DNA from 4 places in the Novosphingobium resinovorum genome. Region 4 is predicted to be linked to each of the others. Evidence: predicted binding sites of a transcription regulator. Region 4 holds the regulator's gene; each other region holds the start of a gene.
The links. Region 4 encodes LexA, which represses DNA repair genes until DNA is damaged. Its sites were predicted from a motif close to GTTCCNCNCTTGTTCT; they were not measured.

Region 1 (7,382 bases), on a different replicon from region 4:
CGTCTTCGGGATCGCGGCCATCGGCATGCGGCGGCCAGTAGCTGTCGTGGGGTCTGGGGCTCCATTTTCCCTTGCCACGGAGAACGTCACCGCGATCCGGCGCGCTGGCATGGCGCGCTCCGTCACCCCTGCCCGTCTGGTGCGGGAACGACATCTCGCCAACCTTATGCAGCAGATCGCCATGATCGATGATCCGGTCGCAGATGACATGGATCACCTCGCCCTCCTTCTGCACCCGCCCCTTGAGCCCCACCATCGAGGCGGACATCACGGTGCGGCGCTGGGCCTCGAAGCGATCGGGCCAGAGGATGCCGTTGGCTATCCCGGTCTCGTCCTCGATGGTGATGAATAGCACGCCCTTGGCCGAGCCCGGCTTCTGGCGGACGAGGATGATACCGGCGACCTCGACCTTGCGGCCATCGCGGATATTCGTAAGGTCTGCGCAGCGCGTGACGCCGCGCCGGGTCAATTCATTGCGCACGAACGTGAGCGGATGGGCACGCAGCGAAAGCTGCAACGATCGATAGTCCTCGATTACTTCCCGGCCATCGGTCAATGGGCGCAGCGCGACCTCCGGTTCGACACCTTCCGCGCTCTTCACTTTTGCTGCACGATCCGCTGCAGCAAAAAGCGGCAGCGGAGCTTCGCCAAGGCCCCGCACCGTCCATAGCCCCTGCCTCCGGTCGGACCCGAAGGCGCGGAAGGCGTCGGCGTCCGCCAGCTTCTCAATCGCGGCGCGCGGAACGCCGGAGCGGCGCCAGGCATCCTCGACGGACTCGAACGGGATCTCTCCACGCGCACCGACGATGCTGGCGCCATCGGCATTGGAGAGCCCGCGCACCTGCCTGAAGCCGAGCCGCACGGCATGGTATCGACCTCGTGTCGGCTCGAGCGAGCAATCCCAGCGGCTCGCGTTTATGCAGACCGGCCGGACCTCGACGCCGTGCTGGCGCGCGTCGCCGACGATCTGGGCCGGGGCATAGAAGCCCATCGGCTGCGCATTCATCAGGGCGGCGCAGAAGACGTCCGGGTGATGATGCTTCATCCAGCTCGAGGCATAGGAGATCTTGGCGAAGCTCGCGGCATGGCTTTCCGGGAAGCCATAGGAGCCGAAGCCTTCAAGCTGGCGGAAGGTGCGCTCGGCAAAGTCGCGCGGATAGCCGCGGCCGACCATACCCTCGATCAGCTTTTCGGAAAAATGCGAGACCCCGCCTGTCATCTTGAAGGTCGCCATCGCGCGCCGAAGCTGGTCAGCCTCGACGGCGGTGAAGCCCGCGCCGACGATCGCGACCTTCATCGCCTGCTCCTGAAAGAGGGGCACGCCCAGCGTCTTTTCCAGAACCGCGCGCAGTTCGGGCCGCGGGTATTCCGGCTTTTCCAGCCCCTCGCGGCGGCGCAAATAGGGGTGGACCATGTCGCCCTGAATCGGGCCGGGGCGGACGATCGCGACCTGGATCACCAGGTCGTAGAAGCGGCGCGGCTTCATGCGCGGCAGCATCGACATCTGTGCCCGGCTCTCGATCTGGAAGGTGCCAAGCGTGTCGGCCTTCTGGATCATGGCGTAGACGTCGGGATCATCGCTCTGCAGGTCGGCAAGGCCGACTCTCAGACCCTTGCTTTCCTCCAGCATGTTGAAGGCCCGGTTCATGCATCCCAGCATGCCAAGACCCAGCACATCGACCTTCATCATCCTGAGCGCATCGATGTCGTCCTTGTCCCACTCGATGATCTGGCGGTCGGCCATTGCTGCGGGCTCGATCGGCACCAGATCATCGAGGCGATCGTGCGTGAGCACGAAGCCGCCGGGATGCTGGCTCGACTGGCGCGGCACGCCGATCAGCTGGCGCGCGAGGTCGAGTGTCAGGCGCAGCCGCCGATCCGACATGTCGAGATTGAGTTCCTCGGCCTGCTTCTCGCCCACGCCTTCGGCTGACCAGCCCCAGACCAGCCCTGCCAGCGACGAGGTCAGGTCCTCTGGCAGACCCATGGCCTTGCCGACATCGCGCACTGCACCGCGCGCGCGAAAGCGGGTGACGACCGCGGTCAGCGCCGCCCGGTCGCGCCCGTAGGTATCGAAGATCCACTGGATGATTTCCTCGCGCCGCTCATGCTCGAAATCGACGTCGATGTCGGGGGGCTCGCGCCGCTCGCCCGAGACGAAGCGCTCGAAGAGCAACTCGTGCTTGATCGGATCGATCGAGGTGACGCCGAGCACGAAGCAGACGCAGGAGTTGGCGGCCGATCCCCGGCCCTGGCACAGGATGCCGCGGCGCCTCGCCTCGGCGACGATCGAATGGACGGTGAGGAAGTAGGGCGCGTAGTTCAGCTCGGAGATGAGTTTCAGCTCATGGGCGATCTGGTCGCGGTAGTCCTGCGGAGGATCGCCGCCGAACATGGCGCCCAGCGCCTCGCGCGCCATTGTCTCCAGCGCCTGCTGCGCGGTCAGCCCCTCGATCACCTGCTCCTGCGGGTAGTGATAGGTGAGGTCGCCAAGCGAGAATGTGCAGGCCTCGGCGATATCGACGCTGGCGCGCAGGGCATCGGGATAGGCGGCGAAACGGCGCTGCATTTCCTCCGCAGACTTGAGCGCGCGGTCGGCATTGACCTCGCGGCGATAGCCAAGGTCGTCGACCCGGCAATTGTGCCGGATCGCGGTCACCACATCCTGCAGCAGCCGGGCATCGGGCGCATGGTAGAGCACGTCGCCGGTGACGACGGCGCGCACCCCGGCCTCCCTCGCCTGGCGCGCCAGCGCGTCGATCCGCACGGCATCGCCCGGGCGGCGGCGCTGGAACAGCGCCATATGCGCGCGCCTGCCATAGACGGACCGCAGATCGACGAGCGCTGCAGCATTCTCGGCATCCGCCTCGTGCGGCAACAGAATGGCGATCACGCCCTCGGACCAGGCTTTGAGCTCATGCCAGTGCAGCAGGCACGCCCCCTTCCCAGCCCGGCGTTTGCCGATGGTGAGGAGGCGCGTGATCCGCGACCAGGCTTGCCGGTCAGTCGGATAGAGCAGCAGACGGCGACCGCAGGACAGATCGACCCGGGTGCCGGCGATAAGGCGTACCCCGGTGGCCTTCTCCGCCTCCCAGGCGCGGACCACCCCGGCGACACTGCCAAGGTCGGCAATGCCGATGGCGGAATACCCGAGCTTCGCCGCGACCGAGAACAGCTCGTCCGGGCTCGAGGCGCCGCGCAGAAACGAGAAGTGCGTCAGCACCTGAAGTTCGACGTAGGCGGTCATGCGAACACCCCGTGCATCCACCACGAGAGATCGCCGGTCTCGCCGGCAACGCCGTCGCCGCGGCGGAACACCCAGTAGCGCCCGCCCCCCTCGTCCTCGACCCGGTAGTAGTCGCGCACGGCCCAGACTTCACCGTTGCGCCGCCACCACTCGCCATGGATGCGCTCGGGCCCGTCGCCGGCCACGACCGTGTAGGACCGTCCGCGCCATTCGAAACGGCGCGGAGGCTGATCGGGCAGCAGTGCGATGACGCGCGACAAGGGCTCGGGCCGCGCGAACAACCGCACCGGCCGCTGCCACGCCGGCCAGGAGCCGGCTGTCGCGATCGGGCTGGTCGGCCTCACGGCACGTTCGGGCACATGGCTCTCGACCGGCGCAATGCGGAAAACCGCGCCCTGTCCGATCCTGCCTGCCACGACGTCGACCAGGCGCGCCGGATCGCGCACCGTACTTTCCCCAGCGAGGATCGCCCCCAGGTTCTCGGCATCGAGCGGCTCGGTATGCGGCGCCAACAGCCTGAACTGTTCAAGACCCATGCCAGGATCGATGCGCTCGATTCTGAGCTTCAGGAGGCGCAGCAGGTGCGCCACCTCACGAGTGGGCCGAGAGGTGCCGATCGCCACCACCTGCTCTCCGCCATCAACGCGCAGAGCAGTCAGGCGCAGCGAGCGCGCACCCAGCCCCCGTCGCTGGAGCACTTCGGCCAAATCCTTCAACAGGTCGTACATGACCTGAGCAATCGCTTCGGCCGTGCCGATCGGTTCGAGCAAACGACGCTCGACCGCAGGGATGACCACGTCCTCCCGCGCGGTGATCGGTTCAGCCTTACCGCCAAGCGCTTGATCGAGCCGGTCGATTGCCGCGAGCCCGAGCCTGCGTGCCAGCGGCCCGCGCGCCACGGGGATCAGGTCGGCGATCGTCTCGAAACCGAACTTGCGCGCGGCGGCCAGCGCCCCGCCTTCGAGGCGCAGCGCGGCGACCGGAAGCGGCGACAGCGCCTTCACCACGCCGCCGTGAGGGATGATCCCAATATCCTCGCGGCCGTAGCGGGCCAGCGCGTGCGCGGCGCCCGGGGTCTCGGCAATTGCGATGCGCGCGGTGAACCCGGCGCGGCGACAGAAGGCCTGCAGCCGCTGGCAGAAACGCTCCTCCCCGCCATGCAGGTGCGCGGCGCCCGTGAGGTCCAGCCAGATGCCGTCAGACGGCGAGACCGCGGCGATCGGCGACCAGCGGCGGATGCCGAACAAAGCGAGGCGATCGAGCAGCGCCTGGTCGGCCTCGGGCTCGGAGGCGCGGAAGTCGAGATCGGAGACGAGCGCGCGGGCATGGGTTGCCACCATGCCGACATGGATGCCCAGCGCTCTTGCCGCCGGACAAGCCGCAACGATCTCGTCGCGGCGGCCGACCTTGCCGATGAGCGCCAGCGGGGCAGCCATGACCTGCGGTGCATCGCCCGCCTCTTGCGATACCACTGAAGAGACCGTCCGCTTGAACGGATGCTCTGCCGTCTCGGAGCGCCGTCCCAGTTCGCGCATCGGCGGCTTGGCGTGCAGCGGCAGCGCCGCGATCTCGCGCTCGACATCCAGGCGTGTGCGGTCCTCGCCCCTGACGGCGCCCTGCCCTCCTGCGTTCTGCCGCTCGCGAGCCCAGCGCGCACCCGGTCGCCATCCGCCCCCGCGAGGGACCGAGCAGGCACCGGGATTGTCGTCGACGGGAAGCTGGAGTGCGCGCGGCTCAGGCCGCGGCGCGGCGAACCGGTCCTGCCGTCTCAGCCGTTCGATGGCCAGGAACGGCAGGAACAGCGAGACGACCCGTCGCATCGCATCCCTCCACGATCAGGGAAAAGCCCTCGCCGCCGCGCTGGCGTGCGAGTTCGACCAGCCAGCGCGGGCGTCCGACGCCGGCGACGCCGAGCCGCTCGGAGGGCGCACTGGATATGCGCCAGCGCGTCCAGGCCGCCGAAGGGTCGGCAAACGGGTCACGATCCCGCCCGCGGTGACGCCGCAGCAGGAGCACCGGAATGTCGGCCTCGGCAGCCGCAAGCTGCAGGCGGCGGGTGGCAACCATCGAAACCTTGCTGGCTTCAGCGACGACGGCCGCCGGCGTTCCATCGCGTAACGCATCCTCGACCACGGCGAGTAGCGCCGCATCGTCGCGCGGCTGCGCGTGGATGACGTCTGCGGAAGCCAGGCCCGCCTGTTCCAGGCCCGGTGCGTACAGGTCATTGCGGCAGCTGACCCACAGGACCGGTGCGGCGGAGCAGCGGGCTTCGCGCGCGGCGATGCCGGCAAGGAACAGCGTAGCCGCGGCATCATCGACCAGCGAGCAGGTCAGCGCGGTCGCTTCATGCAGGGCGCCGGCGCGCAGGCCACCGGATCCGAGGCGGCCATCCAGAGCATCCATACCAAAAGGCATGGTCCGATGATCAGCCAGCGGGGTCGCCAGCGTGCGGAGGGCATCGATGCCCGGATGCGTAAGCGATGAAACTAAGGACATGGTGATTCTTTGAAAGACTCAGAAATGTTCGTTTTATGTTCTCACTTGGGGGCCGGTACGGTCAACCGGTTTGATGGACGAGCGGATTGCGACATGGGGACAAGCCTGTGCACACGACGCATACCTGCGGGCTTCGCAAATCCTAAGCCGCCCCGGACTGTTGGTTTGGAAGCGGCAATAAAGGAATGCGTATGGGAACAAACTGGATGCGGCGAACGATGCAGTTCAAGTTCGAGGTTCGATGACGATGACTCTGGGAAATTCCTGCGCAGCGTTCAACGACGAGGAGGTCGCGGAACTTCGCGCCATTGCGAAAAACTATCGCGAGGCGAGTGGGCCGGTGGTGAAGCTGTCGAACATGCTGGGCAACAAGATCGAAAGCGCGCTCAGCAAAGTGCCGGAAGGCTGGCAGGCCGCCGTCGCGCAGGCGACCGACATTGCCCTGCGCACGTCCTAGGCCGCTGCCAGCGGAACGCAGGCCGAGCCGGAATCGCGTAGCTACCTCAACACCGTGCTTGCCAAATGCGCGGGAGACCGCTGGCATCAAGTCGCATCGTCGGTCAGCGGCGCCATCGGCGGCGTCGGCGGCCTGACGACGCTGGCGCTGGATCTTGGCATGACGACCACGCTCATACTGCGCTCGATCCAGGAGATCGCGATCGGCTATGGCGAGGACATCGGTAACGAGGCCGTCCGTCTGCAATGCATCGGTGTGTTCGGCTTCGGCGGCCCGCTGAGCGAGGACGACGACGTCGACACCGGCCTGTTCGGCGCAAGGCTGGCGCTGCGCGGCAAGACGCTTGAAGCGATGCTGCGTGTCGTCGTCCCGCGTCTGCTGCCAACCGTTACCGCCGAAGCCGTAGCCAAGTCGATGCCGCTGGTGAGCGCGGCGGTCGGCGCGGTGCTGAATCCAGCCTTCACTTCGTATTACCAGACGATGGCCCACGTCCACTTCCGCCTGCGCAAGCTGGAGCGCGATCACGATCCTGAAGCCGTTCTCGCCTGTTTCGCGCGCGTCCTGACCGGCATTCGCCAACAACCACACAAACCGAAGGACGAATCCAGGTGAAAGCGCCGGCCTCCCGACACGCTATATCCTCTGTCCTGGAATTTTCCCGGATGTAAGCTGCGAGACAATCTTTGCCTTACGTCCCAGGGCAGGAAAATCATCGCGCGTTTGAGATTCGGGACAATCCTATGGCGGTCGACCCGCTGGGCCGGGCAGCGCAAAAGCTGGTATGGTCCCCGCGTCATCGCCGCTGTCTCCGCCCTGCTCATCGGCGCGAGCGCGAAATGCTGGCCCCCATGGCGCAGGGTTACACCAACAAGGAGATGGGACCGATGCTCGGCATCTCCGACCGCACGGTGGACGACCACCGCGCCGCGATCATCACCAAGACCCGCACCAACGGCACCGCGCAACTGATCGCCCTGTCCCGCGGCGAATCAACCTGAAGACGCCCGATCCGGGGTTTGCCCAGATGGCCCACTGGCTTGCGACACGCCATTTGAAGGCAGACGTTTCCCGAGGGAGACACCAGGCTTCCGAAGCCGCCCGCCGCTTTCACTCACCCGGTGCGAAGGCTGAGCTGAGGCGGCCCGGGAAGAGCCTGCTTGCCCCGGCTTTGTCACATGGAAT
Region 2 (7,382 bases), on a different replicon from region 4:
TCGCGTTGGTCATGAACAAGTTCAGGTCGACCGGCTTGCCGGCGATCTCATTCCACGCCAGGTTCAGCGAAAGCAGGTCGGTGGGGTCGATCGAGCCGACATCCAGGCCGAGCGCGGCGGTCGTATGGATCGAATAGTTCACCGTCTGGCGATCGGTATGGACGTACGTCGCACCCACCGAGACTTTGCCGATGCTGTCCGGAAGCGGCAGCACATAAGTGCCGGTGACCGCCACCTTGTTCTTCGGCGCGAACTGCAGCGGGTCACCGGTCTGCACCGTCGCCGTAACGTTGTACGGGCTGGAAGCGGGCGTCTGGATATCTGCAACCCGTAAGATCTTGGTGTTGAGATAGGCGTAGCTGACATCCGCGGTGAAGCCGGCGAAGGGAGAAATCGAAATCTCCGCTTCCGCACCATAGATGCGCGATTGACCTGCGTTGATGATTGCGCCGGTAGGGGCAACCGGTCGTCCGGGCTTGGCGGTGAGCCCTAGTTCCAGCTGCTGGTTCGCGAAACCGTTGTAGAACGCCGAAACGTCGAACGTCCCTCGCACAGGTCCCCGGAACGAGGTCTTGATTCCGGCTTCGTAAGTATCGACCTTCTCGGCATCGAAGGTGCCGAAGCCGGTCGGAGCGGTGGGATTGACCCCACCTGTGCGATAGCCGCGCACATACTTCGCATAGAGCAGGACGTCGTTATCGGGCTTGTAGTCCAGACCGATCAGCCATGTCGGGGCGCTGGACTTCTGCCGCAGATCGTTCTCGCAATTCGGAGCCTGCAGATCCGGGTTGGTGCAGAAGGACCCGATCGGCCCGGACTGGCTGATGCCTGCTGGGAACAAATAACTGATGAGAGCCGTCTGATTCGACACTTTGTCCCAGGTATAGCGAAGCCCTCCGGTCAGCTTGAACCTATCGGACAGGCTGTAGGTCGCCTGGCCGTAAAGACCCACGTTCCTGAAGCGGGTGCGGGTCGAACTGTAGTTCGTCGCGCCCTGGCCCAGCGGGTTGGCGCAGACGAGCGCGTCCGGGTCGGCGCACGACAGCAGCACCGGGGCCTGCGAACCGGATAAGCCCAGTGGGTCACTGACCTCCAGGTAGGCGCCGCCCTGATACGTCAACCGGTTTGCAAACGCGCTGCCCTGCAGCTGCAGTTCCTCGGTGAACGTGGACTGCTCCGAGGAGTTGCGGCCCGGGATGGGGCGGCTGCTCGCAAAATCGATGATGGTGCCCGGCGCAATGAACCCCGGCGCCAGGACGCTCGCGTCGAAGGCGGTTCCGAACAAGGGATTGCGGAACAGTTGGCGCAGTTCGGCATAGCTGACGATGTTCTTGACAGTGAGGGCGTCGGAAGCCCGCCAGGTGGTGGTATCAATCAGCTGCCAGGTGGTTGCCAGCGTTCGGGGGTCGCGCATGGAGTTCTGGGCGGTGAAGAACCCTGCCCCTCTCGCATCCTCCTGTGCGAGTTGAAGGCAGCCGAGCGGACCAAGTCCGAACGCACCGCAGCGAACCAGCTTCTGGATATCCCCGTTCGTATCCGAGCGACTGTAAGACCCGATCAGGTAGTTCTCGAGATCGGGCGTGAGATCGACGACCAAGCTGGCGCGCAACGACGTGTAGTCCACATCGTTGAACCGCCCAGGTCCGATACCGCTGCCATTCTTCAGGTAGCCATCGCGGGTCTGCCGGTCGCCGCCGATCCGCAGCCGAGCGCTATCCCCGAGCGGTAGATTGAGCACGGCCTGGAGGCGCCTCAGGTCGTAGTTCCCGACGGAAACCTCGACATATCCCCCGAATTCGCCCGTGGGCTTTTGCGGGACAAGGACGATCGCACCGCCTGTCGTGTTGCGACCGAACAAGGTTCCTTGAGGCCCCTTGAGCACCTGGACGTTCTGCAGGTCGAAGAACGCTCCGGGGCCGGCGCCGTCACCGATCGGGAGGCTGTTCGCCGCTCCGCGCGGTGCCACGACGTCCGCGAAGTAGACGCCGACCGAGGGCTGAGTGCCGTTCGCGCGAACGAAGCCGCGGATGGCGAAGGCCGCGTTCTGGCTGCCGAACCGCGAGTCCGTCGCGAGGGATGGCGTGAATGCGGCGAGATCCTGTCCGTTGATCACGTTGCGATTGGCAAGCTGCTGCTGGTTGAACACGGTGATCGAGATCGGCACGTCCTGGAGCCGCTCCTCGACGCGCCGTGCCGTCACGATAATGTCAGACTGGTCACCGCCGCCGGTACCGCTCTGTGCCAGCGCCGTGCCGGCCGAGATGGCCGTCAGCGCGGTCGCCGCCATAAGCGCGACGAAGTGCGAGGTCATGCCCTTCATATCTTCTCCCCCCTGAGTGTTTTGTCTTGTTCGTTGATCGGCAACGCAGCGCGCCCGAGTTCGCCCGGTCGCGATCTTATTCTATCGGCTCGGCGCGCCTCTTGCTGTCGAACGCTTGTGCCACGACGTACGCCTGCATTGACATGCGCTCGCGTCGATTGGCATCACCATATGGTGAACCATGCGGGACTTGTCCGATGAAGACGATCAGCAGTGGCCTTTCGGAAGCCCTGCTCGGCGGAGTCTACGAAATCCCGCTGTGGGCAGGCTTCATCCGTTGCTTGAAGGATGCGGTGGGAGCGGACCACGTCGTCTTCGCATTCCGGCCGCCCATGCGGCCCACGCGCGAGTGGATCATCCTCTTGTCGGATCACGCCAATCTGGCCAACTTCCGAGAGAGCTACGACAGCTTCTACCCCCCCGACTGGCTTCCCCCGGGCATTGACTTACCAGAGGGCCGTTCGCATTCGCTGAGCGCCGCGCTCGCGTCCGAGGGCGAGGAGACGCGACAGCGACACATCGATTTCTTGAAGCTGAGCGGGATCAGTGCCGGACGACAGATGCGCGTCCGCGAGCCCAGCGGCGTCGAGGCATGGATCAGCGTGGCTCGCCATCACGGGGATTTTAGCGCGGAGCACGACATGGTGCTCGATGACCTTGCACCGATCCTGCGCGGCGTACTGCGGCTATATGCAACGATTGAGCGCGAACGCTTCGCTGCCCTGGTCTCCGGTGACGCGATCCGACGGCTTCATTTCGGATGGGTCGCGCTCGACTCTGATGGCTGTATTGTCGGCTCGGACGAACAGGCCGAGCAACTTCTCGCAAGCTCCGGGGTGCTGCGCAGGGGGCCATCGGACAAACTGGTCAGCGACCGCCTCGAGACAGGCCGGGAAATCGCGGCGACCATCCAGAGATTCACTCGCGACAGGGAGACGAGCGCCCGTGCCTTGTCGATCTCGCACGACCCTTTGCTTGAAATGCTGCTGTTGCCGATAAACCGCACCACGATCGCGATCCGCAAACCTGCAGTCGCCGTCGCCTATCTGCATGGCGACAACTGGGGTGGAGCCAACCGCTGGAGGCGGCTCGCCGAATTGTTCGGCCTGCTGCCACGCGAAGCCAAGCTCGCTTTCGCCCTGACCCGCGGCATGAGCTTGACGGAGGCTGCACAACATTTTGGATGGACAGAGTCGACCGCCCGCACGTACTCGAAATCCATCTACATGAAGACGGGTGCGCGAGGCCTTCCGGACCTGGTTCGCCTCGTCATGCGCAGCGTCGTCGCCCTTGCCCCGGACCCCTGAGCATTCTTCATCCGGCCATGCTTTGGCAATAGGCGGACCAATGACCAGGCTTCAAGCTTGTTCGCCGCTTGAATAATGCCAAAGAGCGCCGGATTGCTGTGCACGGCGCCTGGCTATTGGTCTGGCGAGAACACCTAGGACAAAACTCAAATCTGTCCTGCACCGGGTGCGATGCGATGGCTGAGACAGCAACAAGTAAGCACGCAATGATGCACCCGCCTTCATTTGATGGAATACCTATTGCTCCCGTGAGTGTCCGCTTCTGGACATAGCTGTCATTTGCTGAGCGCCCAGCGAAGGGCAGCTATGTCCCAACCCGCGTCAGTCCTGAGCAACTATCCGATCGCGCTTCGCAGTCCGAATATACCTTTGGCTGTCTGCGATCTTCTGGCTCCCAGCGTTCGCCACTTCGTCTGGGTCATCGCGCCCCAGGCGTTGGTTTCTCGCCCACTGACCGAATGGAAGGGTGGGAACGTCTTGGGAACGGCCAACCAGGCCAGCGGGTCCATCCAGTTTCGATAGCGTCGGCATTGTCTAACTTCGCTCCGAGCTCCAGCGTGTGATGCTATGCTTCACGGACACTCCCCACAATCCTGCAGGATGGTAGTGAGCCCGGTGATTGCGCGGTGTGCACAGGCTTGTCCCCATGTCGCAATCCGCTCGTCCATCAAACCGGTTGACCGTACCGGCCCCCAAGTGAGAACATAAAAGGAACATTTCTGAGTCTTTCAAAGAATCACCATGTCCTTAGTTTCATCGCTTACGCATCCGGGCATCGATGCCCTCCGCACGCTGGCGACCCCGCTGGCTGATCATCGGACCATGCCTTTTGGTATGGATGCTCTGGATGGCCGCCTCGGATCCGGTGGCCTGCGCGCCGGCGCCCTGCATGAAGCGACCGCGCTGACCTGCTCGCTGGTCGATGATGCCGCGGCTACGCTGTTCCTTGCCGGCATCGCCGCGCGCGAAGCCCGCTGCTCCGCCGCACCGGTCCTGTGGGTCAGCTGCCGCAATGACCTGTACGCACCGGGCCTGGAACAGGCGGGCCTGGCTTCCGCAGACGTCATCCACGCGCAGCCGCGCGACGATGCGGCGCTACTCGCCGTGGTCGAGGATGCGTTACGCGATGGAACGCCGGCGGCCGTCGTCGCTGAAGCCAGCAAGGTTTCGATGGTTGCCACCCGCCGCCTGCAGCTTGCGGCTGCCGAGGCCGACATTCCGGTGCTCCTGCTGCGGCGTCACCGCGGGCGGGATCGTGACCCGTTTGCCGACCCTTCGGCGGCCTGGACGCGCTGGCGCATATCCAGTGCGCCCTCCGAGCGGCTCGGCGTCGCCGGCGTCGGACGCCCGCGCTGGCTGGTCGAACTCGCACGCCAGCGCGGCGGCGAGGGCTTTTCCCTGATCGTGGAGGGATGCGATGCGACGGGTCGTCTCGCTGTTCCTGCCGTTCCTGGCCATCGAACGGCTGAGACGGCAGGACCGGTTCGCCGCGCCGCGGCCTGAGCCGCGCGCACTCCAGCTTCCCGTCGACGACAATCCCGGTGCCTGCTCGGTCCCTCGCGGGGGCGGATGGCGACCGGGTGCGCGCTGGGCTCGCGAGCGGCAGAACGCAGGAGGGCAGGGCGCCGTCAGGGGCGAGGACCGCACACGCCTGGATGTCGAGCGCGAGATCGCGGCGCTGCCGCTGCACGCCAAGCCGCCGATGCGCGAACTGGGACGGCGCTCCGAGACGGCAGAGCATCCGTTCAGGCGAACGGTCTCTTCAGTGGTCGCGCAAGAGGTCTGCGATGCACCGCCGGTCATGGCTGCCCCATTGGCGCTGATCGGCAAGGTCGGTCGGCGCGACGAGATCGTTTCGGCCTGTCCGGCGGCAAGGGCATTGGGCATCCATGTCGGCATGGTGGCAACCCATGCCCGCGCGCTCGTCTCCGATCTCGACTTCCGCGCCTCCGAGCCCGAGGCCGACCAGGCGCTGCTCGATCGCCTCGCTTTGTTCGGCATCCGCCGCTGGTCGCCGATCGCCGCGGTCTCGCCGTCTGACGGCATCTGGCTGGACCTCACGGGCGCCGCGCACCTGCATGGCGGGGAGGAGCGTTTCTGCCAGCGGCTGCAGGCCTTCTGTCGCCGCGCCGGGTTCACCGCGCGCATCGCAATTGCCGAGACCGCGGGCGCCGCGCACGCGCTGGCCCGCTACGGCCGCGAGGATATTGCGATCATCCCTCACGGCGGCGTGGTGAAGGCGCTGTCGCCGCTTCCGGTCGCCGCGCTGCGCCTCGAAGGCGGGGCGCTGGCCGCCGCGCGCAAGTTCGGTTTCGAGACGATCGCCGACCTGATCCCCGTGGCGCGCGGGCCGCTGGCACGCAGGCTCGGGCTCGCGGCAATCGACCGGCTCGATCAAGCGCTTGGCGGTAAGGCTGAACCGATCACCGCGCGGGAGGACGTGGTCATCCCTGCGGTCGAGCGTCGGCTGCTCGAGCCGATCGGCACGGCCGAAGCGATTGGTCAGGTCATGTACGACCTGTTGAAGGATTTGGCCGAAGTGCTCCAGCGACGGGGGCTGGGTGCGCGCTCGCTGCGCCTGACTGCTCTGCGCGTTGATGGCGGAGAGCAGGTGGTGGCGATCGGCACCTCTCGGCCCACTCGCGAAGTGCCGCACCTGCTGCGCCTGCTGAAGCTGAGGATTGAGCGCATCGATCCCGGCATGGGCCTCGAACAGTTCCGGCTGCTGGCGCCGCATACCGAGCCGCTCGATGCAGAGAACCTGGGGGCGATCCTCGCTGGGGAAAGTACGCTGCGCGATCCGGCGCGCCTGGTCGACGTCGTGGCAGGCAGGATCGGACCGGGCGCGGTTTTCCGCATTGCGCCGGTCGAGAGCCATGTGCCCGAACGTGCCGTGAGGCCGACCAGCCCGATCGCGACAGCCGGCTCCTGGCCGGCGTGGCAGCGGCCGGTGCGGTTGTTCGCGCGGCCCGAGCCCTTGTCGCGCGTCATCGCACTGCTGCCCGATCAGCCTCCGCGCCGTTTCGAATGGCGCGGACGGTCCTACACGGTCGTGGCCGGCGACGGGCCCGAGCGCATCCATGGCGAGTGGTGGCGGCGCAACGGTGAAGTCTGGGCTGTGCGCGACTACTACCGCGTCGAGGACAAGGCGGGCGGGCGCTACTGGGTGTTCCGCCGCGGCGACGGCGTTGCCGGCGAAACCGGCGATCTCTCGTGGTGGATGCACGGGGTGTTCGCATGACCGCCTATGTCGAACTCCAGGTGCTCACGCACTTCTCGTTCCTGCGCGGGGCGTCGAGCCCGGACGAGCTGTTCTCGGTCGCGGCGAAGCTCGGGTATTCCGCCATCGGCATTGCCGACCTTGGCAGTGTCGCCGGGGTGGTCCGCGCCTGGGAGGCGGAGAAGGCCACCGGGGTACGCCTCATCGCCGGAACCCGGGTCGATCTGTCCTGCGGTCGCCGGCTGCTCCTTTACCCGACTGACCGGAAGGCGTGGTCGCGGATCACGCGCCTCCTCACTATCGGTAAGCGCCGGGCGGGGAAAGGGGCTTGCCTGCTGCACTGGCCCGAGCTCGAAGCCTGGTCTGAGGGCGTGATCGCCATTCTCCTGCCGCACGAGGCGGATGCGGATAATGCTGCAGCGCTCGCCGATCTCCGATCCGTCTATGGCAGGCGCGCGCATATGGCGCTGTTCCAGCGCCGGCGGCCTGACGATGCGGTTCGCATCGATGCGTTGGCGCGGCAGGCGAGGGACGC
Region 3 (7,382 bases), 420 kb from region 4:
TGCCGACGTGGAAGCGGGCGAACCATCGCATCCCAAGCTCGCGCCGATGCTCGAAACTTTCGAGAAGGCGATCGGCGAAGACCTCAATACCGCGATCGCGCTGACCGCGCTGGAAGAGGTGTTGGCCGCGAAGAAGGTCGATCCCGCCGCCAAGCGCGCCGTGGTCGAGGCAATGGACGCGGTGCTCGGGCTCGACCTGTTCGGCACCGCGCGCGCCGATCTGCGCCTGCGTCCCAAGACGGCGGCAATTACCGAGGCGGAGATCGAGGACGTGCTCGCCGCCCGCAAGCAGGCGCGTGCCGACAAGGACTTCGCGACGTCCGACGCCCTGCGTGACGAACTTGCCGCCAAGGGTGTCGAGGCGATGGACGGCGATCCGCTCGGCTGGGAATGGAAGCTGGCCTGATTGTTGCCATGAACGCAAGGGCGGATGCCGAACCCGCCCTTGTCTTCCCGCGCGGATGCTCCGAGGCTGGCAAGCTATTGTAGTTGCCCGGATTAGGAGTGCCCCATGACCGCCGCGCTGATCAATGCCAACTCGCGCCCATGGCTGGAGGGCAAGCTGCCCGAAGGCGTCGAGCCGCTGTGGTTCGAGGATGCCGACCAACTCATGGCGCTGGCACCTCGCGCCGAAGTGGCATGGCTGGATATGATCGCACCGCCCAAGGCCCGCGAGGCATTGCCCCTGATGACCGGGCTCAAGTGGTATTGCGCCATGTCCTCGGGCGTGGACTGGCTGCCGCTCGACCTTTTCCGGGAGCGCGGCGTCGCGCTGACCAATGGCGCGGGAATCCATGCGCAGAGCGTATCCGAATATGCGCTCATGGGCATGCTGACGATGGCCAAGGGCTGGCGCGAGGTCGTGCGGGCGCAGGATCGCCACGAATGGCTGCCCGATTCGCCGGGCAAGCGCGAGTTGCTGGACAGCGAAGTGCTGGTGATCGGCGCGGGCGAGATCGGCGCGAAGATCGCCGGGATGCTGTGTGTATTCGGCGCCAAAGTCACCGCCGCGCGCCGCACGCCGGGTGAAGGCGAACTCGGGCAGGACGAATGGCAGGGCGCGCTCGGGCGGTTCGACTGGGTGATCCTGATCGTCCCCTCGACGCCGCAGACGACCGGCATGTTCGGCGCGGAGCAGTTCGCGGCGATGAAGCCGGGCGCGGTCCTGCTCAATTTCGCGCGCGGTACGGTGATTGACCAGCACGCGCTGCTCGCCGCGATCGATTCGGGGCATCTGGGTGGGGCGTTCCTCGACGTGACTACGCCCGAGCCGCTGCCCTCGGACCATCCGCTGTGGTCGCGCGAGAACGTGCATATCTCCATGCACTTGTCCGGCCGCGCGCAGGATGCATTGTTCGCGCGCGGCTCGGCGCGGTTTCTCGGTAACCTCGGGCGCTATTTACGCGGAGAGCCGCTGGCGCATCAGGTCGATCTCGCGCAGGGTTACTAGCTCTGCTTGCCCCCGCCTGATATTTTCTACGGCGAGGCTGATTAATTCATCAGGGACGGTCCTGAACAGAATCGCGTATCAGCCTCGATCAAGACGGCCGGGCATCAGGGACCGGCGGCAGGAAGAGGGAAAGCTGGATCATGGCCGAGAGCGACAAGCGCAAGGCGTCGGACCTGTTCATCGAATGTCTCGAGCAGGAAGGTGTCGAGTATATCTTCGGCGTGCCGGGCGAGGAAAACCTCGATTTTCTGGATTCGCTGTCGCGTTCGAAGCAGATCAAGCTGATCCTGACGCGTCACGAACAGGGCGCGGGGTTCATGGCCGCCACTTACGGGCGCCACACGGGCAAGGCTGGTGTCTGCCTCTCGACGCTGGGGCCGGGGGCGACGAATTTCGTCACCGCTGCCGCTTATGCGACGCTCGGCGGCATGCCGATGCTGATGATCACCGGCCAGAAGCCGATCAAGAAGTCGAAGCAGGGCCGCTTCCAGATCCTCGACGTCGTCTCGATGATGCAGCCCATCACCAAGTATGCGCACCAGATGGCGTCCTCGGACAATATTCCGAGCCGCGTGCGCGAGGCGTTCCGCATCGCCGAGGAAGAAAAGCCCGGCGCGGCGCATATCGAACTGCCTGAGGACATCGCCGACGAGCACACCGATTCGCGCCCCGTTCCGCGCTCGATCGTGCGGCGCCCGACGGCGGACGTGAAATCGATCGTCCAGGCCGTCGATGCCCTGCAGACGGCGAAGCGTCCCGTTCTCGTGATCGGCGCAGGCGCGAACCGCAAGATGACCAGCAAGATGTTGAGCGAGTTCGTCGAGAAGACCGGCATTCCGTTCCTCACCACCCAACTCGGCAAGGGCGTGATCGACGAGCGCCATCCCAAGTTCCTGGGCTGCGCTGCGCTGTCCTCGGGCGATTTCGTGCACCGCGCGATCGAGGACGCCGACTGCATCGTCAACATCGGCCACGACGTGATCGAGAAGCCGCCGTTCTTCATGCACAACGACGGCACCCGCGATGACCGCACGGTGATCCACATCTCGACCAAAACGGCCGAGGTGGATCCGGTCTACTTCCCGCACATCGAGGTGATCGGCGACATCGCCAACGCCATGTGGCAGATCAAGGAGGCGATCACGCCTTCGCCCAAGTGGAACTTCGATTCAATGCTGCGCTTCCGCGCCGCCGAGGTCGAGCACACCGCGAAGCTGGCGGCGGACGAGCGATTCCCGATCTTCCCGCCCCATGCCGTGCAGCAGGTGCGCGACGCGCTGCCCGACGATGCGATCGTCTGCCTCGACAATGGCGTCTACAAGCTGTGGTTCGCGCGCGGCTATTGCGCGATGAAGCCCAACACGGTGCTGCTCGACAACGCGCTGGCGACGATGGGGGCAGGGCTGCCCTCGGCGATGGCGAGCGCGATGGTCTATCCCGAGCGCAAGGTCTTCGCGGTCTGCGGCGACGGCGGGTTCATGATGAACAGCCAGGAGATGGAGACGGCGGTGCGCCTCGGTCTCAACCTGACGGTGCTGATCCTGAACGACAATGCCTATGGCATGATCCGCTGGAAGCAGGCCAACATGGGCTTTGCGGACTTCGGGCTGAACTATGGCAACCCGGACTTCGTGCAGTATGCGCAGAGCTACGGCGCCAACGGCTACCGGGTTGAGAGCGCCGCGCACCTCAAGGAACTGCTCGCGCACTGCCGCGATACGCCGGGCGTGCATCTGATCGACTGCCCGGTCGATTATTCCGAGAACGATCGCATCCTGAATACCGAGATCAAGGAACTCTCGCGCGCGCTCTGAAGGCGCTCATCCTCCCTGTCGCGTAGCGATGGGGAGGTGGCAGTCGCGCAGCGACTGACGGAGGGGGCTTTGAGCGCGCTACCCCTCCACCACCGACTGCGTCGGCGGTCCCCCTCCCCATTGCTGCGCAACGGGGAGGAGTGCGGTCTCAGCAGTCCACCAGCACCAGCACTTCGATGTGCACGGTCATGCGCGGCGGGTCCTGCCGGTGCTCGACCGACGTTAACGCCGCGTCGGCCACGAGATGGCGCGGGACGGTGAATTCGTGGTCGGGCAGGGCAGCGATGAATGCCTCTCCCTTAACCACCGCTTCGGCGCCTTCGAAGGCCACCGCGATCGTGTGGCGGGCACCGGAGAACGTGGCGCTTGCCCAGTCGCGCTCGGCATGGCTCAGCAGTTCGGCTTCGGAACCGGCGAGGCCCAGCACCTCGGACAGCAGCCGCAGCCACGGACCGCGTGCCGGGGCCTTTGCGGGCACGAAAGCCTGGCGCATTTCTCGAACGAGTTCAGACTGCATGGCGGTTCTCCCCGGCGCCGGTAAGGTAGGTCTGCATGAACCGCTCGACTCGCGCGGCGGTATCGCCACGGGGCACCCGGCCGTTGCGCAGATCCGCGACGAAGCGCGGGTCCTGCGCGGCAAGGCGGCCGAATTTGGTCCACGGCATGTCGGTCTGGCGTAGGAAGCGCTCGATGTCGCGCAGGAGCATCCGGTCTGGTCCTTTCATGTAGGAATTCGCTTGATGTTTCTATTTTGTTCCGTTCTAAATCCTACATGTCTAGGAAATTTCCTACGGATACGGATTACAAAATGGTAAGCGACCCGACCCGTCTGCGCCTGCTGGAACTGGCCGAGAAGCGGCGCGTGAGTTTGTCCAAACTCTCGGCCATGCTCGGCAAGAATCCTACATATCTGCAGCAATTCATCCGCAAGGGCAGCCCGCGCAAGCTGGAGGAGCATGATCGGGGGATGCTCGCACGGTTCTTCGGAGTGAACGAGGCGGAACTGGGGCAATCGAAGGAAATTTCCTACGCCGTTTCGGAGCAATCACGCCGACGCAGCTGGATCGACGTCCCGCGCCTGGCGGTAGGGGCCTCGGCGGGGCCGGGGGCGACGGCCGAAGGAGAGCAGGTGGTGGACACCATCCGCTTCTCCGGGCGCTGGCTGCGGTCGATGGGGCTACAGCCGGAAAACCTCTCCACCATCGTGGTGAGCGGCGATTCGATGGAGCCGACGCTGCGTGACGGCGATGAAATCCTCGTCGACCGGACCTTGCGTGCCTTGCGCGACGGTATTCACGTCGTTCGGCTGGGGGACAGCCTGCTGGTGAAGCGCATCGACGTCTCGCGGCCGGGGCTGGTCGTTCTGATCAGCGACAACCCGGCCTATCCGCCGGTCGAATGCGGCGCCCGCGACGTCGAGGTGATCGGCAGGGTGGTCTGGAAGGGCGGGCGCATCTAGAGTTTGTTCTGTTGAAGCGGCACCGGCCCACGCCCCCACCCGACCTCCCACTAGTGTATCCTTGATGGGAGGTCGGGTGGGGGCGTGGGCCGGTGCCGAATCCGCCTGAAGCGGACAAACTTCAGCCCGGTTGCATTCGCGGCGCTCTGCGGCCATTTCCAAGGGCATGACGCAAGGCACCGAACAACAGATGCGCGTGGGGATCATTCCCGTCACGCCCCTCCAGCAGAACTGCTCGCTCCTGTGGTGTACGGCCACGATGAAGGGCGCGCTGGTCGATCCCGGCGGTGACCTGCACAAGCTGAAGCAGGCACTGGAGAAGACCGGGGTGACGCTGGAGAAGATCCTCGTTACCCACGGCCACCTCGACCACTGCGGGCAGGCCGGCGTGCTGGCCAAGGAGCTTGGCGTGCCGATCGAGGGGCCGCAGGAGGAAGACCGCTTCTGGATCGCGCAGCTCGACGACGACGGGCCGCGCTGGAACATGGAAGCACATACCTTCGAGCCCGACCGCTGGCTGGAGGATGGCGACAAGGTCACCGTGGGCGAACTGGAACTCGACGTCGTTCATTGTCCGGGGCACACGCCCGGCCACGTCATCTTCCATCACGAGCCCAGCAAGTTCGCCATGGTCGGCGACGTATTGTTCCAGAACGGCATCGGCCGCTGGGACTTCCCGCGCGGCAATCTCGACGATTTGCTGCACTCGATCACGCAGAAGCTCTGGCCGCTCGGGGACGACGTTACTTTCGTCCCCGGCCACGGCCCGGTGAGCACTTTCGGACAGGAGCGTCTGACGAATCCCTACGTCAGCGACGAGGCGATCAAACGCGGGCTACCGGTCTAGAATCGCCCCGTCGCGATCAGCACGGCCATCAGTGCGAGTCCCAGCAACGTCAGCACCGAGACGATGAAGCCGGCCGCGCGCAGGGGAGATTTCTCAGCCTTGTCCATCCCGATCCCGTGGGCGATGCGCGCCAGCAGATAGAGTGCGCCGACGATCGCAAGCCATTGCCCGGCCTTGCCGGAAAGCTCGATAGCGGCGACCAGCATCAGCACGAACGGCGCGCTCTCGCCGTAGTTGGCCTGGGCGCGCATTCGGCGCAGAAGCACGGGATTCTCGCCGTCTCCGTGCCACACCTTCGCCGCCATGCGCGCCTTGCCGGTACGCACCGCCAGCCAGAAGGCGACGACGGCTGCTGCGGCGGACATGCTGAGGGTGGTCTGCAGAATCATATAGGCGTACTCCCGATTGGTGACGGCTTGATGGTGGAGGGAGTAACGGGTTGCAACTCGCGTGAAATGGGTTATAGGCGCGCCTTCGCAAGCCGCCGTGTCCCTACCCGGTCACCGGCGGCCTTTTTGACAGACACGTATTTGCAGGAACAGGTGCCGAAATGGCTGTCCCTAAAAGAAAGACTTCGCCCTCCCGCCGGGGCATGCGCCGCAGCCATGACGCGCTGAAGGTTGAAGCATTCCACGAATGCGGCAACTGCGGCGAACTGAAGCGCCCGCACAACCTGTGCAATTCTTGCGGCCACTACAACGGTCGTGAAATCGTCGCGGTCGAAGTCTAAGACTTAGATCCTACGACGTATTTCGGAGAAAGCCCCATGAGTTTGCCGCGTATCGCTATCGATGCGATGGGCGGCGACGAGGGCGTGCGCGTCATGATTGAAGGCGCCGCGCTTGCGCGCCGCCGTCATGACCGTTTCAAGTTCCTGCTCGTCGGTGATGAGGTGCGGATCAAGGCCGCGCTCGAAAATCATCCGAACTTGCGGGCCAGCTCTGAAATCCTGCACACCGATGGCGTGATCAGCGGTGAGGACAAGCCCAGTCAGGCGCTTCGCCGGGCCAAGGGCACGTCCATGGGGCGCGCGATCGAAGCGGTGAAGCTCGGCCATGCCGGGGCTGCCGTCAGCGGCGGCAATACCGGCGCGCTGATGGCGATCTCCAAGCTGACCTTGCGCACGATGCCCGGCATCGATCGTCCTGCACTGGCGGCCCTGCTGCCGACGCTGGGCGACAACGACGTCATCATGCTCGACCTCGGTGCCAATACCGAGTGCGACAGCCGCAACCTGGTCCAGTTCGCGATCATGGGCGCGGCCTATTCGCGCGTGGCCACTGGCCGCGCCGAACCGCGTGTGCGTCTGCTCAACATCGGCACCGAAGAAACCAAGGGCACCGAGGAACTGCGCGATGCAGCCGCTGTGCTCAAGGGCGCGGCCGAAAACCTTGCGATGTCCTTCGACGGCTTCACCGAGGCGGACAAGATCTGCCGCGGCGACGTCGATGTGGTCGTGACCGACGGTTTTACCGGCAACGTCGCCCTAAAAGCGGTGGAAGGCACGGCCCGCTTCGTCGCGGACCTGCTGCGCCGCGGCTTCAGCAGTTCGCTGCGCTCCAAGATCGGGTTCCTGATCTCGAAGCCGGCGACCGACCTGCTCAAGCACCACCTCGATCCCAACAATCACAATGGCGCGGTCTTCCTTGGCCTCAACGGCATTGTCGTGAAGAGCCACGGCAGCGCCAATGCTGCAGGCGTGGCCAATGCCGTGGCGGTCACCGCCCGACTCCTGGAGGAAAACGTGACCGAGCGTATCTCTGCCGACCTGGCCCGTCTGGGAGGGTCGACCTGGCGCATGCCTAAGGGGCT
Region 4 (7,382 bases):
TTCCAGCCATCACAGCACGCGGTCGCCTATGAGCGGGGCGGCGCCGCGTGCCTGTCCGTGCTCACTGATGCTCCCTACTTCCAGGGCCACGAGGATTTCCTCATCCAGGCCCGCGCCGCCTGCGGCCTTCCGGTGATCCGCAAGGATTTCATGGTCGATCCCTGGCAGGTCGCGGAAGCGCGCGCGATCGGTGCCGATGCCATCCTCATCATCGTCGCCGCACTGGACGACGTGCTGATGGCGGAAATCGAAGCCGCTGCGACCGAGCGTGGCCTCGACTGCCTCGTCGAAGTTCACAACGAATCTGAAATGGAGCGTGCAAGTCGTTTGAAATCGCGCCTTATTGGTGTGAATAACCGTGACCTGCGACGTTTCGCCACCGATATCGGCACGACTGAGCGCCTCGCCCCGCTGGCGCCGGCAGGCACGCTGCTGGTGAGCGAAAGCGGCATCAACGTCCATGCCGATCTGGTACGCCTGTCCTCGTGCGGCGCCCGGACATTCCTCGTCGGCGAAAGCCTCATGCGCCAGAACGACATCGAGGCAGCCACGCGCGCGCTACTAACCGGAGCCTGAACGCCATGGGTTCGCGATGAGCAAGTCCCTCACTCACATCGACCCGGACGGCAACGCGCACATGGTCGACGTTGGCGCCAAGGCCGAGACGCAGCGCATCGCCGTGGCATCCGGACGCATTTCCATGAGCGCGGATGCCCTTGCCGCGATCCGCGCCGGGAATGCTCCGAAGGGTGACGTGCTTGGAACCGCGCGCATTGCTGGCATCATGGCGGCCAAGCGGACGGCCGATCTCATCCCCATGTGCCACCCGCTGCCGCTCGATGCCGTAAACCTCGACTTCGCTTTCGAGGATAATGCTATCCGCGTCATCGCGAAGGCTTCGCTGACCGGTCGCACCGGGGTAGAAATGGAAGCGATAACAGCAGCTTCTATCGCACTTGTCACAATTTACGACATGGCCAAAGCGCTCGACAAGGGCATGGTCATCGGAGACATCCGCCTGGTCGAGAAAATCGGCGGTAAATCAGGCCATTGGAAGATGGACGGATGGACTGAATGAACGGCTCCGCGCCGCTCTCTCTGGAGGAGGCACAAGCTCGCCTCCTCGCGCTCGTCACCCCGCTGTCGATAGAGCGTGTCGATATCGAAGGCGCGCTCGGCCGTTTCCTGGCTGAACCGCTGCACGCCAGACGCACGCAGCCCTCCGCAAATCTGTCAGCCATGGACGGCTACGCCGTCACGGCAGGCGACATGCGCGGCCCCTGGAGGATCGCCGGTGAAAGTGCCGCCGGGCATCCTTATGTCGGCCCGCTCTCGCAAGGAGAGGCAGTCCGAATTTCGACGGGCGCGATGCTGCCGCCCGACGCGGCGGCCGTCATAATCCAGGAAGACCTGACACGCGAGGGCGCGAACCTTATACTCTCGGGCGAGCCGCCCGCACCGGCGCACAAGCACATCCGCCATTGCGGGATGGATTTTGCCCAGGGCGTGGAAGTCCTGCCCGCTGGTCTGCACATCGCGCCCGCGCAGATGGCGCTGGCGATCGCGGCCGGCCATACGCACCTTCCCGTGCATCGCACACCGCGCCTGACCGTGATCGACAGCGGCGACGAACTCGCCTCCGATCCGGAGCGCTGTGCACCGCACCAGGTTCCCGCCAGCAACGGCGCGATGCTGACGGCCATGGCGCGTTCGCTGGGCGTGGATGCGCGGCGGATCGGCCCGGTGCCCGATACGATCAAGGCAATAACCTCCGCTTTCGAAGCATCCGCCGATGCCGACCTCATCGTAACGAGCGGCGGCGCTTCGGTCGGCGATCACGACCTCATTCGTCCGGCACTCGAAAGCTGGGGCGCGGGCATCGATTTCTGGCGTGTCGCGATCAAGCCCGGCAAACCAATCCTAGTCGCCACCCGCGACGTGGCAGGACGCCGTCAGATCGTGCTGGGCCTGCCGGGCAATCCGGTCTCCAGCTACGTCACCGCTTACCATTTCCTGCTCCCCGTCCTGCGCGCGATGCAGGGGGCTGCGCGCCCCTTGCCCATGCGGCTGACAGCCCGGCTGGCCATGCCGCTGCACCCAAGCGGCCGTCGCCGGGAATTCCTGCGCGGTTGGTGGGACGGAGAAAATGTGACGGTAAGCCCGCTGCAGGACAGCGGCGCCCTGTCGTCCCTGGCGGCAAGCAACGTGCTGGTCGATCGGTCGGCGCTGGCCGGTCCGGCACAGGCTGGTGAAGAAGTCCGGATATACTTGCTCCAGAACGGCGGTATTGCCTGAAGTATCGGCAATTGGTTGCTTGATTGTTCCCTCAATGTTCACTACCAGAACAAACGCGATCAGGGTTTGCCTGGTTCGGAGGTCACGAGAAGGCAGCGACATGTTGACGCGCAAGCAGCACGAATTGCTCCGGTTCATCCAGGTCCGGCTTGAGGAGACAGGCATCTCCCCCAGCTTCGAGGAGATGAAGGAGGCGCTCGACCTCAAGTCCAAGTCCGGTGTTCACCGACTGATTTCCGCACTGGAAGAACGCGGCTTCATCCGCCGCCTTCCCAACCGTGCACGTGCGCTCGAAGTCTTGCGCCAGGCCGATGACACGGGAAGCAAGGCCCTGCGTCCTTCTGCAGCGAACAGCAATGATGGATTGGCGCGTCCGCAGACGCCGCGTCGTTCCGTCGAAGCCGCCAACGACGTTATCGAGATCCCGCTGCACGGGCGTATTGCCGCAGGTGTGCCGATCGAGGCTCTCGAAGGACAGTCCATGTTGCCTGTCCCTGCCGCCCTGCTTGGCTCCGGCGAGCATTACGCGCTCGAGGTCTCCGGCGACTCGATGATCGAGGCGGGCATTCTGGATGGTGATTTCGCCCTCGTGAAGCGCACGAATGCCGCTCGCGACGGCGAGATCGTCGTTGCCCTGATCCGCGGGGAAGAGGCCACCCTCAAGTACCTTCGGCGCGAGGCGGGAATGGTGCGGTTGGATCCCGCAAATGCCGCTTACGAACCGCAGATTTACGGTGCGGACGAAGTGGAAGTCCAAGGCAAGCTCGCCGGCCTGCTTCGACGGTACAACTGACACGGCCACGCTGCGCCATGAAGGCCTTGGCGCAGCAGCAACCGGTAATTACTGCGATTTGCGCGGCGCAGGAGCATTCCTGTAACGGTGAACAGGCCGGGGACGCCACCAGCCGTGTTCACCTTGGGTCTGGGCTACCGTATCGATACGGGCCTTGCCCAGATATACCGCCAGCCCGCCAGTCTGCCCAAGCGATCCTCGATCGGCCTTGAACCAGCGCGGCTTGCAACTGCGCGGCAGCCAGCGATCCGATATGACGATGTCGCTGCGTTCGCATGCAGCGGCGAGCGACCGTTCCGCGACGGCATCGCGGCCCCGCGAAACCAGCACATGCCACGTGGTGCCGGAGCGTCTGACCGGCAAGGCGCAGAAATCACGGTTGCAGCGGGCACCCGGGAACTTGTCGAACGTGACCGGGTCTGCCTCGATCCCGGCGAATTCCATGAGATTGTCCCGGGCGTAGCCGCTTTCGCTGTTTCGAAGCAGGTAAAGCCGTTTCCCGCCATCTTCGACCAGCCCGACATGGCGACCATCTCCGGACACCAGCATGTCCGCCGCCGGTGCGGTCGCCAGCAAGAACACACCGACCGAGGCGATCGGTAGCCCGGCCCAGCGAATGCGGCCGCTCCAAAGGCCCATCCACAGACCTCCCGCGACGAAAAGCAGGAATGCCCAGGTGTCTGTACCGGGAAGCAGGTTCACAGCGCCCGGTCTCGACGCGAACCAGCGGGCCAGGCCGACCAGCAGGTCTATCGAGATTCCGGCGAGCCACCAGACCGGCCCGCCCAGCCCGGCGATATCGAGGACCAATGCACAAGCCAGCAAAGGCATCACGACAAAGGTAGACAGCGGAATTGCCGCCACGTTGGCCAGCGCTCCATACACTCCGGCGCGGTGGAAATGATACAGGCCGATCGGCATGAGCGCGAGGTCGATGACCACGCCCGTCAGCAGCAGGAGGGCAAGATGGCGAAGCCCGGTCATGGCAAGCCCTTCGTCGCGCGGTCCAAGGAAGTGCCGCACGGGCTTGGCCGTACTGACGGCGATCAGCGCCAGGACCGCGCCGAAGCTCAGTTGGAAGCTCGGCCCGATCACCGCCTCCGGCCAGAGCAACAGGACGCAGAACGCCGCCACCGCAAGCATGCGCAGGGACAAGGGCTCCCGCCCCAAAGCCAGTGCGATCAGGACCAGGAGGGAGCCGATGCAGGACCGAACGGTCGGAACTTCCGACCCGGAAAGCAAAGTGTAAGCGACGCCTGCAGCGGCCCCCGCACCGGCCGCGACGACCGGCAGCCTCACCCTCAGGGCCACCCACGGGAACAGCGCCAGCAACCGGATGACCAGTAGATAGACCGCCCCGACCATCGCGCTGACATGCAGGCCGCTGATCGAGAGCAGATGCGCCAACCCCGAGTCGCGCATGGCCTGGTCGTCAGCCTCCGTAATGCCGCCGCGATCGCCGGTGACGAATGCAGCGGCGATGCCCGCTCGTTCGTCCCCGATGCGGGCGCGAATATGGTTCGTCAAAGATTGTCGGATATCCAGCAATCCCCACTCGCTTCGCTTGCCTTTCCGGACGACCTTCACCTCACCTGTGACCGAACCGCTCGCGGCGATGCCTGTGAACCAGGACGTGCGCGCAAAGTTGTAGGCGCCGGGCAGCATGGGCGGCGCCGGCGGCATCAACCGTGCCCGGAAAGCCACCAGATCGCCCACCGCGATCCCGGTCGTCGATCCCTTGCCGGGAACGTTGAGCCGGACCTTGATCGCGTTGCCGGGCGAAGCGTCATGGCCGGAGCCGCTCAGGGGGTCACGCATGGCCAGCAGCAACCTGTCGCGTCCCAAGGCCGGCTGCGATTCGATCGCCAGAACCTGCGCGCTGAAATTTCCCGATAGCGGGCGCTCGATGGCGGGTTGTCCCACCAGTTCGGAACGCGCCCAGACGACGAGGCAACCGGCAACCACCACCAGCGGCAACAGCGACAACGCCCGACCGAGATGCGGGTAAACCACGCGCAAGGGAAAGGATGCATAACAAATTGCACAAATTGCAACAAGAGCGCCGCAAAGGCCTGCCCAAGCAGGTGCCGAAGGCAGCCAAAACCACGCAATTATGCCGGTTGCGAAGGCCACCGTCACCCATGGTGCGCGTTCGAATTCCGCCCCGGAAAGAAATCGCTCGACGACTGCCAAAACCCTCGACAAGAGGCCCTTGGCGGTCCATGGCCCATGCTGCAATGCAGCGGTTCCGGGGCTTTCCGGAGGCGGAATTTCACAAGTTGCGGCGTGGGTCCCCATTGCCGCCAATAGGACAGGAAGGTCGGGTAGATGGCAAGCGGTAGTGCATCGGGCGAAGCGACTGGCAAAAAGGCCGTCGTAACGCGCTTTGCTCCTTCGCCGACCGGTTACCTTCATATCGGTGGCGCTCGTACGGCACTGTTCAACTGGCTGTTCGCGCGCCGTCATGGCGGCAAGTATCTGCTGCGTATCGAGGATACCGATCGCGCCCGTTCGACGGAACCCGCGATCGACGCGATCTTCGACGGCTTGTCCTGGCTGGGCCTCGACGGTGACGAGGCGCCGGTGTTCCAGTTCGCCCGCTCGGACCGTCATGCCGAAGTCGCTGCGCAGCTGATGGAAAACGGCCACGCCTATCGCTGCTACCTGACCCAGGAAGAACTCGCCGAGCGCCGCCAGAAGGCGCAGGAAGAACGCCGCCCGTTCCGCATCGACAGCGAATGGCGCGATGCCGATCCCGCGACCTGGCCGGCCGACCGTTCCTGGGTGGTGCGCGTCAAGGCCCCGCGTGAAGGTTCGACGACGATCGAGGATCTCGTGCAGGGCACGGTCACCGTGCAGAACGAGGAAATCGACGACTTCGTCATCCTGCGCGGCGACGGCACCCCGACTTACATGCTGGCCGTGGTGGTGGACGACAACGACATGGGCGTCACGCACGTCCTGCGCGGCGACGATCACCTCAACAATGCGTTCCGTCAGCTCGTCGTCATCAACGGCATGGGCTGGGACGTGCCGGTCTACGGCCACGTGCCGCTGATCCACGGCTCGGACGGCGCCAAGCTGTCCAAGCGCCACGGCGCGCTGGGCGTCGATGCCTATCGCGACGAAATGGGCCTGCTGCCCGAGGCCGTGTTCAACTACCTGCTGCGCCTCGGCTGGGGCCACGGCGATGAGGAAATCATCAGCCGCGAGCAGGCGATCGAATGGTTCGACATGGTCGATGTGGGCAAGAGCCCCTCGCGCTTCGACCTTGCCAAGCTCCAGAATCTCAACGGGCATTATCTGCGCGAGGCCGACGACGTGCGGCTTGCGGGCCTCGTCGAAGCGCGCCTCGATGGCGTCGACGGCGATGAGCCTGCCGACCTGCTGGTCCGCGCGATGCCCGTGCTCAAGGTCCGTGCCAAGGACCTCAACGAACTTGCAGAAGGCTCTGCCTTCCTCTTCGCCCAGCGTCCGCTCGCCATGAGCGAGAAGGCGCTGGCGCTCCTGACCGACGAGGGGCGCGAGCGCCTCGCCGCGATCCATGAGCGCCTGTCCGGCCAGGCCGACTGGACTCTCGAGGCATTGGAAGCCAACCTGAAGGCAATGGCCGAAGACCTGGGACTGGGTCTCGGCAAGCTCGCGCAACCCTTGCGGGCAGCCCTGACGGGTCAGACGACCTCGCCGGGGATATTCGACGTACTGGTATTGCTCGGACGGGAAGAGAGCCTCGCGCGCATCGGCGAGCAGGCTCAGGTTCCCGCCGGGTCGCAGTCATAAGGAGATAATTGGTGGGTGATCAGGCTAAACTGAGCGTCGGCGGCGCGGAACACGACTATCCCGTTCTCAAGGGAAGCGTGGGTCCGGACGTCATCGACATCCGCAAGCTCTACGGCCAGACGGGCGCGTTCACGTTCGATCCGGGCTTTACCTCGACCGCGAGCTGCGAGTCGGCGCTGACCTACATCGACGGCGACGAAGGCGTTCTGCTGCACCGTGGCTATCCGATCGGCCAGCTGGCCGAGAACTCCTCGTTCATGGAAACGAGCTACCTGCTGCTGAATGGTGAACTGCCGAGCAAGGACGAGCTTGCCACGTTCGAGAACACCATCACGCGCCACACCATGCTGCATGAACAGCTGGCGACGTTCTATCGCGGTTTCCGCCGCGACGCGCACCCGATGGCGATCATGTGCGGCGTGGTCGGCGCGCTTTCGGCATTCTACCACGACTCGACCGACATCGCCGATCCCGAGCATCGCAAGATCAGCTCGCACCGCCTGATCGCCAAGAT

Region 1: BES08_RS25545 (ImuA family protein) is a predicted target of LexA. The motif match lies at 5,770-5,785, and genes of this name have one in related genera.
Region 2: BES08_RS29650 (ImuA family protein) is a predicted target of LexA. The motif match lies at 4,327-4,342, and genes of this name have one in related genera.
Region 3: BES08_RS05210 (S24 family peptidase) is a predicted target of LexA. The motif match lies at 4,007-4,022, and genes of this name have one in related genera.

The regions. Positions count from the first base shown of each region.
Region 1 covers NZ_CP017077.1:101,370-108,751, forward strand. The annotation lists gene BES08_RS25535 (error-prone DNA polymerase) at 1-3,247, opposite strand, end outside; gene BES08_RS25540 (Y-family DNA polymerase) at 3,244-5,067, opposite strand; gene BES08_RS25545 (ImuA family protein) at 4,982-5,743, opposite strand; gene BES08_RS25550 (hypothetical protein) at 5,985-6,200, shown strand; gene BES08_RS25555 (EcsC family protein) at 6,255-6,812, shown strand; gene BES08_RS34525 (LuxR C-terminal-related transcriptional regulator) at 6,941-7,198, shown strand.
Region 2 covers NZ_CP017078.1:40,413-47,794, forward strand. The annotation lists gene BES08_RS29640 (TonB-dependent receptor) at 1-2,320, opposite strand, end outside; gene BES08_RS29645 (helix-turn-helix transcriptional regulator) at 2,518-3,627, shown strand; gene BES08_RS29650 (ImuA family protein) at 4,369-5,130, shown strand; gene BES08_RS29655 (DUF6504 family protein) at 5,045-6,868, shown strand; gene BES08_RS29660 (error-prone DNA polymerase) at 6,865-7,382, shown strand, end outside.
Region 3 covers NZ_CP017075.1:1,139,401-1,146,782, reverse strand. The annotation lists gene cysS (cysteine--tRNA ligase) at 1-406, shown strand, start outside; gene BES08_RS05230 (D-2-hydroxyacid dehydrogenase) at 512-1,450, shown strand; gene BES08_RS05225 (acetolactate synthase large subunit) at 1,591-3,264, shown strand; gene BES08_RS05220 (hypothetical protein) at 3,413-3,781, opposite strand; gene BES08_RS05215 (hypothetical protein) at 3,771-3,971, opposite strand; gene BES08_RS05210 (S24 family peptidase) at 4,073-4,723, shown strand; gene BES08_RS05205 (MBL fold metallo-hydrolase) at 4,890-5,570, shown strand; gene BES08_RS05200 (MAPEG family protein) at 5,567-5,959, opposite strand; gene rpmF (50S ribosomal protein L32) at 6,121-6,300, shown strand; gene plsX (phosphate acyltransferase PlsX) at 6,337-7,382, shown strand, end outside.
Region 4 covers NZ_CP017075.1:720,384-727,765, reverse strand. The annotation lists gene trpC (indole-3-glycerol phosphate synthase TrpC) at 1-576, shown strand, start outside; gene moaC (cyclic pyranopterin monophosphate synthase MoaC) at 593-1,078, shown strand; gene BES08_RS03220 (molybdopterin molybdotransferase MoeA) at 1,075-2,295, shown strand; gene lexA (transcriptional repressor LexA) at 2,396-3,088, shown strand; gene BES08_RS03210 (ComEC/Rec2 family competence protein) at 3,137-5,281, opposite strand; gene gltX (glutamate--tRNA ligase) at 5,417-6,868, shown strand; gene BES08_RS03200 (citrate synthase) at 6,880-7,382, shown strand, end outside.